Regions from separate parts of the Paenibacillus sp. TAB_01 genome, predicted to be linked through region 1. Evidence: predicted binding sites of a transcription regulator. Region 1 holds the regulator's gene; the other holds the start of a gene.
What was found. The regulator CtsR, encoded in region 1, represses protease genes until heat stress. The targets are predictions, from matches to a motif close to ATGGTCAATAAAGGTCAAACA.

Region 1 (3,414 bases):
TGGACATTTTTGATAATACCCAAATCCACCCCAAGGCGAACGTCGGACAGCCGCTGTGCTGCTTCCTTTGAATCCATAATTGCTGCATAGGACATAATTCCGAAGGAACGGCTGATTCTGTCAAGCAGCTTCGCCTTCGTTTCATACTGCAGCTTTTGGCGTGCAGCCCGTTCATGCTCAATAATTTGCCGGACGACGCCATATAAATTATCAATGATTTCCTGCTCCGATTGCCCCAAAGTAATCTGATTGGATATCTGGAACAGGTTGCCCAACGCCTCGCTGCCTTCGCCATATAACCCTCTCACGGCTAACCCTACCTGAGTAATCGCCGAAAGGATCCGGTTAATCTGCTGCGTCAGCACAAGCGCGGGCAGATGAATCATAACGGAAGCGCGAATGCCGGTTCCCACATTGGTCGGGCAGCTTGTTAAATAACCCCGCTTCTCGTCGAAAGCATAGTCGAGATGGCCTTCGAATAAATCGTCTATCTGGCTTGCCGTATCCCATGCTTCTTTAATTTGAAAGCCTGGGCACAAGCATTGTATTCGTAAATGGTCCTCTTCATTCACCATGATGCTGATGGACTCATTATTATTTAAAATAACTGCGCCGTTGCGCGATTCGTTCGCAAGCGCCGGACTGATCAAGTGCTTCTCGACCAATACCCGCTTCTGCAGCTCATCCAGCTCCGACAAAGACAGCATTGAAAACGGTCCGATTTTTTGCAGCTCTTCATCCTGAAGCACTTGAGATACCTGGTCCAAAACTTCTTTGGACTGCTGGTTGGTCGACAGCATCGGGAAAGGATACGACTGCAGGTTCCGTGCTATACGGATACGGCTGCTGATCACAATATCGGAGTCGGGGCCTTCCCCTTTCATCCAGTCACTTAATGCTTGCTCTGTAAAGCGATTTACTGTCATCATTATGCCTCCTTACCCATACGTTAGCTTTCCGCAACCTTCTTCTCCAATTCCCGGATCTCATCCCGAAGCTGCGCCGCTTTCTCAAATTCTTCGTTCTCAATGCGCAAAAGCAGTTCCTTCTTCAAGCTTTCGATTTCCCTCTTATGTTTTATTAACCCGCCGGAGCGTTTAGGAACCTTACCGGTATGAAGCGTACTGCCATGCACCCGTTTGAATAAAGGATCTAACTTCTCTCCAAAGTGCTTGTAGCACGAGCTGCAGCCAAAGCGTCCGATCTTGCTGAATTGACTGTAAGTCAGTCCGCAATGCTCACAGCGGCTGGGCGGAGCCTTGGGCGTTAAAGGATTATTCCCGGAACTCGGTTCAAAATCGAGCAAACCTGATAATAGGTTATGAATGGAAAATCCGTTTGGCGTTCCAGGAATCAGTTCTCCCTTCTCACGGGCACATGCTTCACAAATATGGAACTCGGTCTTTTCTCCATTCAAAATTTTCGTAAAATGCAGTGTCGCTTGCTTTTTACCACATTCCTGACATAGCATAATATACCCTCCTTATCGGCTCAACAAGGATATCAGCATCGCCTTTAAAATTTTGGCTCGGATTTCGTCGCGAAGGGGCAGTTTCAGAACCAGTACATCCCTTGATATCGCTGATCTCGCCATCGCGGCTTCCCTAGGAGTAAGATAGCCGTTCTCCTCCAGTTGGTACAACAGCCCTTCTGATGCGTTCTGATCGATGTGAGAACTGATGGTTTTCGAAATGTGATCCAATATAGAGCCGTGTGCATTCAGTTCAATCTTCTGTATCCGGATATATCCGCCGCCCCCGCGTTTACTTTCGACGACAAAACCCTTCTCTAAAGTAAATCGGGTGCTTATAACGTAATTAATCTGAGATGGGACACAGGCGAACTGGTCAGCCAGCTCGTTACGCTGGATTTCCACGATTCCATCCGTGCTTTGTTGTATGATCTGCTTCAAATACTGCTCAATCACTTCGGATACGTTCCGCATCAATTCAACCTCCTTACGAGAGTAAATTGACTTTGACTTTCTTTGACTTTAATTACATTATAACAGTTTTCAGATAATTTGCAACTCTTTGTGATGGGTCGATTTATTTTTTACTCCCCTACCTATTTTATGCCCATCCTGCAAGCAAAAAAGACCCTTGGAATTTAAACCAAAGGTCTTTCCTATTGTGCTTGGCGACGTCCTACTCTCCCGGAACCCTTCGGTTCAAGTACCATCGGCGCTGGAGGGCTTAACGGTCGTGTTCGAGATGGGAACGCGTGGTTCCCCTCCGCCATCATCACCAAACGATGTGTCATGTTTCTGCCAGGAAACATGAATACTTTAATTCAAGGCGACTTGCACCTTGAAAACTAGATACGAAACAAGCATACATCCTTCTCTTTGCTGTTCTCTTGGATAAGCCCTCGACCGATTAGTATTCGTCAGCTCCATACCTTACGGCACTTCCACCCCGAACCTATCTACCTCGTCGTCTTCAAGGGGTCTTACTTTACTGGGAAATCTCATCTTGAGGGGGGCTTCACGCTTAGATGCTTTCAGCGCTTATCCCGTCCGTACGTAGCTATCCAGCCGTGCTCCTGGCGGAACAACTGGTACACCAGCGGTACGTCCATCCCGGTCCTCTCGTACTAAGGACAGCTCCTCTCAAATTTCCTGCGCCCACGACAGATAGGGACCGAACTGTCTCACGACGTTCTGAACCCAGCTCGCGTACCGCTTTAATGGGCGAACAGCCCAACCCTTGGGACCTACTTCAGCCCCAGGATGCGATGAGCCGACATCGAGGTGCCAAACCTCCCCGTCGATGTGGACTCTTGGGGGAGATAAGCCTGTTATCCCCAGGGTAGCTTTTATCCGTTGAGCGATGGCCCTTCCATGCGGTACCACCGGATCACTAAGCCCGACTTTCGTCCCTGCTCGACCTGTTTGTCTCGCAGTCAAGCTCCCTTATGCCTTTGCACTCTTCGAATGATTTCCAACCATTCTGAGGGAACCTTGGGGCGCCTCCGTTACTTTTTAGGAGGCGACCGCCCCAGTCAAACTGCCCACCTGACACTGTCCCCATACCGGCTTACGGTACCAGGTTAGAACTCCGATACGATCAGGGTGGTATCCCAACGTCGCCTCCACCCAAGCTGGCGCTCAGGCTTCTCAGGCTCCCACCTATCCTGTACAGATCGTACCAAAGTCCAATATCAAGCTGCAGTAAAGCTCCATGGGGTCTTTCCGTCTTGTCGCGGGTAACCTGCATCTTCACAGGTATTAAAATTTCACCGGATCTCTCGTTGAGACAGCGCCCAAGTCGTTACGCCATTCGTGCGGGTCAGAATTTACCTGACAAGGAATTTCGCTACCTTAGGACCGTTATAGTTACGGCCGCCGTTTACTGGGGCTTCGGTTCATAGCTTCGGGGTAAACCCCTAACCACTCCCCTTAACCTTCCAGCA
Region 2 (3,414 bases), on a different contig from region 1:
TTTGTATCAGGATACCGTCAATGGTAAAGGACGTCTCTACGCAGATCACGTCAATGGGACGAAGGAAAAGGTCACGCTGGCCATTCTGGCGAAGAACACGACCGATAAGCCGGTGACGGTGAAAACAACCAACAAAGGCGAAGTATGGCCTTCTGTGTACGCGAACCTGATCGGGAATGAAGCCAGCGTCGAGTTCTTAATGAACGACCCGCAAAACGGCAGCATGGTCATTCCTCCGAAAACAACGCTGATCTACTCGCAAATGCCGGAGTTTTATCCGAGCCAAGGCGTCAACCTGTTCTATGATGTGGAAACCGATGGCGAGATTCAGTTCTCCTTCGTTGCTGCGCCGGAAGTGAATCAGAACGCATTGAGCCTTCCGCTGCTGCCGTTTACCGGTCATGTGCGCGGATCGTTCCCGGTATCCCAGGTGAACTGGAATATCGATGCAAGCTCGTTTACGACCCCGTCCCGTCTTATTATCGGGGATGGCAAATCCGATCCGTTCCAGCCGGGCTATGACCCGATGCGGAAGGAAAACGTGAAGAACGAGGGCAACTACGGCGTCGTATATAAAATTCATGCGGACAAGCCGCGCAAAATGGCGGTTATGATTATGCCGTACGGCGGTATTTTCAAAGGTCCGTTCAAAATTAACGGAGAGATGCGGCTCGTTCCGGAATCCGGCGTGCTGACGGCATTTGACGGCATGCAGATTCTGGCCAAAACGACGGGCAACGAGGACTCGCTCGATATCGAGTTCACCCCGCCGGCCGGTTCGGCGTTCCCGATCGATTTGATTTTCTATCCGCTGGATGAAAAAGAGTAAGAGGATCTCCCATAAAAATTAATTGTACCAAATCAAAAACCCACCGCCGGTCAGCGAGACCATGCGGTGGGTTTGTTTTATCGAGCCGGCTTACACCTTCTCGATCACTTTATCGATCAGGCCGTAAGCGGCAGCTTCTTGCGCGTACATGAAGTTGTCGCGGTCGGTATCCTTCTCGATTTGCTCGAACGATTGGCCGGTGCGCTCGGCCAGGATGTGGTTCAGCTTGTCGCGCATTTTGAGAATCCGCTTCGCGCGAATCTCAATGTCGCTCGCTTGACCTTCCGCGCCGCCAAGCGGCTGGTGAATCATGACTTCGCTGTTAGGCAGCGCGAAGCGTTTGCCTTTGGCGCCTGCAGCCAGCAGGAACGCGCCCATCGAAGCGGCCATACCGACGCAGATCGTCGATACGTCCGGTTTAATAAACTGCATCGTATCGTAAATAGCCATCCCCGCCGTAATGGAACCGCCCGGGCTGTTAATATACAAATGAATATCCTTATCCGGATCTTGTGCCGCCAAGAACAGCAGTTGGGCGATAATCGCGTTGGCCACAACATCATTGACCGGCGTACCTAGAAAGATAATGCGATCCTTCAACAAGCGGGAGTAGATGTCATATGCACGTTCTCCTCTTGCATCAGGTTCAACGACCATGGGAATGAAACTCATAAGCTGCAGCCTCCTTAAAGTTCATATATGGTAACACTATAACCATCATAGCGGAAAAACAAACTAAGGTCAAGAAAGGTCAAACAACAGATACAAAAAAACCTTCGATTTGCATCCAGCCCGATAATCGAACTATAAACAAATCAAAGGTTATCTGTTATGCTTGTACGCGCCCGTAAGGAATCGAACCTTAATCTCAGGCTCCGGAGGCCTACGTCATATCCATTGGACCACGGGCGCACGCTGTATTAAGCGAAGCAAGAGTTATTATATGATACCTGCATGGAAAATGCAACCCTCTATTCAAAACTTTCGTACAAGCCTTTTTGCGCCTTGGAAATATGCTGCTCCAAGAGGTCAGGGAGGGGCGGGATCCGGTTCGGTTGTAACCGAACGCATCTGCTCATGACACAATCACCTAAAACGTGCATTGATAAGCCTTTTCTCGACAAAAAAAGCACGTCTGACTATTTTTTTGTCTAATTTGTGATTTCCGAGTTGAAAACGTCAGACGGATTTTATATAATGAAGTAGCTAAGTGAATGCTTAGCTCTTTCTTTGGAGTATGTGGGACTGAAAATGTAGTGGCGGGACGAAAGGTGTCCACGTTTTGGCGGGAGTGAAAAACGATGCGAGATATGCTCAATATTCAAAAGCAGCTTCTGCCGGACTTAATGGATACGATGAAGAAACGCTACACTATTCTTCACCACATCATGGTATCTGGAATTGTAGGCCGCAGGACGCTGGCGGGTTCGTTGAATACGACGGAGCGCATCATGCGTGCGGAGGTCGATTTCCTGAAGGCCCAAGGCTTGCTGGAGGTGGAAACGTCCGGCATTCGAATCAGCCTTGCAGGAAGACAGCTGCTGGAAAGCATCGAGCCTCTAGTCAAGGATCTATTCGGTCTGACGGAGCTTGAGGAACAAATCCGCTCGCGCTTCGGTTTGAAGCAGGTGGTGATCGTTCCGGGTGATTCGGATACATCGTCGCATACGAAGAAGGAGCTGGGCCGGGCAGGTGCCGCCGTACTTCTCAAGCACATCTCCCAGGACGAGGTCATTGCGGTTACCGGAGGCTCTACAACGGCCGAGGTCGCCTATCACTTGTCCTCTTCCAATCTGCTTAAAGGCAGCTGGTTTGTACCGGCGCGGGGCGGACTCGGAGAAAGCCTGGAGTTTCAGGCGAACACGATCGCTTCGACGATGGCGAAGAAGACGGGAGCCAAGTACAGGCTGCTTCACGTGCCTGACCATCTGGGCGAGGAAGCTTACCAGTCTTTGATGCAGGACAGCACGATCCTGGAGATCATCCAGTTTATCCGCAAGGCCCGTATTGTGGTTCATGGCATCGGGGAAGCTATGGTGATGGCTCGGCGGCGTAAAGTCGACGCCGACACGACCTCGAATCTGCAGCAAGACGGGGCGCTCGCGGAAGCGTTCGGGTATTATTTTAACCGCGAAGGAAGAATCCTTCACAAGACGCCGACGGTAGGGCTGCGCATCGAAGATATTCAGGCGATGGACTGCGTCATCGGTGTCGCGGGGGGTAAAAGTAAAGGGGAAGCTATTGCTTCGGTGCTGCGTTTCGGTCACGAGGACATTCTGGTCACCGACGAGGCGGCAGCCACGCAAATTGTAAATACATTGACATCTTGACGGGCAATTGCCTGTCTTGACATAAATCCAAATTAACTATTATTAGGAGGCTATCTCACATGGCAACTAAAGTTGGTATTAATGGTTTTGGTCGTATCGGTCGTAACGTATTCCGCGCATCTTTCAGCAATCCGGAAGTTGAAATCGTAGCAATCAACGATTTGACTGATGTTAAAACATTGGCTCACCTGTTGAAATACGATACAACTCACGGCAAATTTGACGGTACTGTAGAAGCTACGGAAGGCGCTTTGA

Region 2: clpP (ATP-dependent Clp endopeptidase proteolytic subunit ClpP) is a predicted target of CtsR. The motif match lies at 1,567-1,587, and genes of this name have one in related genera.

Annotation. Positions count from the first base shown of each region.
Region 1 is NZ_JBIFNP010000001.1:6,343,230-6,346,643, forward strand. Features, by position in the region: gene mcsB (protein-arginine kinase McsB) at 1-929, opposite strand, end outside; gene mcsA (protein-arginine kinase activator protein McsA) at 950-1,471, opposite strand; gene ACHHV8_RS30980 (CtsR family transcriptional regulator) at 1,484-1,945, opposite strand; rRNA gene rrf (5S ribosomal RNA) at 2,135-2,251, opposite strand; rRNA gene ACHHV8_RS30990 (23S ribosomal RNA) at 2,359-3,414, opposite strand, start outside.
Region 2 is NZ_JBIFNP010000002.1:417,128-420,541, reverse strand. Features, by position in the region: gene ACHHV8_RS35325 (stalk domain-containing protein) at 1-829, shown strand, start outside; gene clpP (ATP-dependent Clp endopeptidase proteolytic subunit ClpP) at 920-1,501, opposite strand; tRNA gene ACHHV8_RS35315 (tRNA-Arg) at 1,670-1,741, opposite strand; gene ACHHV8_RS35310 (sugar-binding transcriptional regulator) at 2,131-3,159, shown strand; gene gap (type I glyceraldehyde-3-phosphate dehydrogenase) at 3,219-3,414, shown strand, end outside.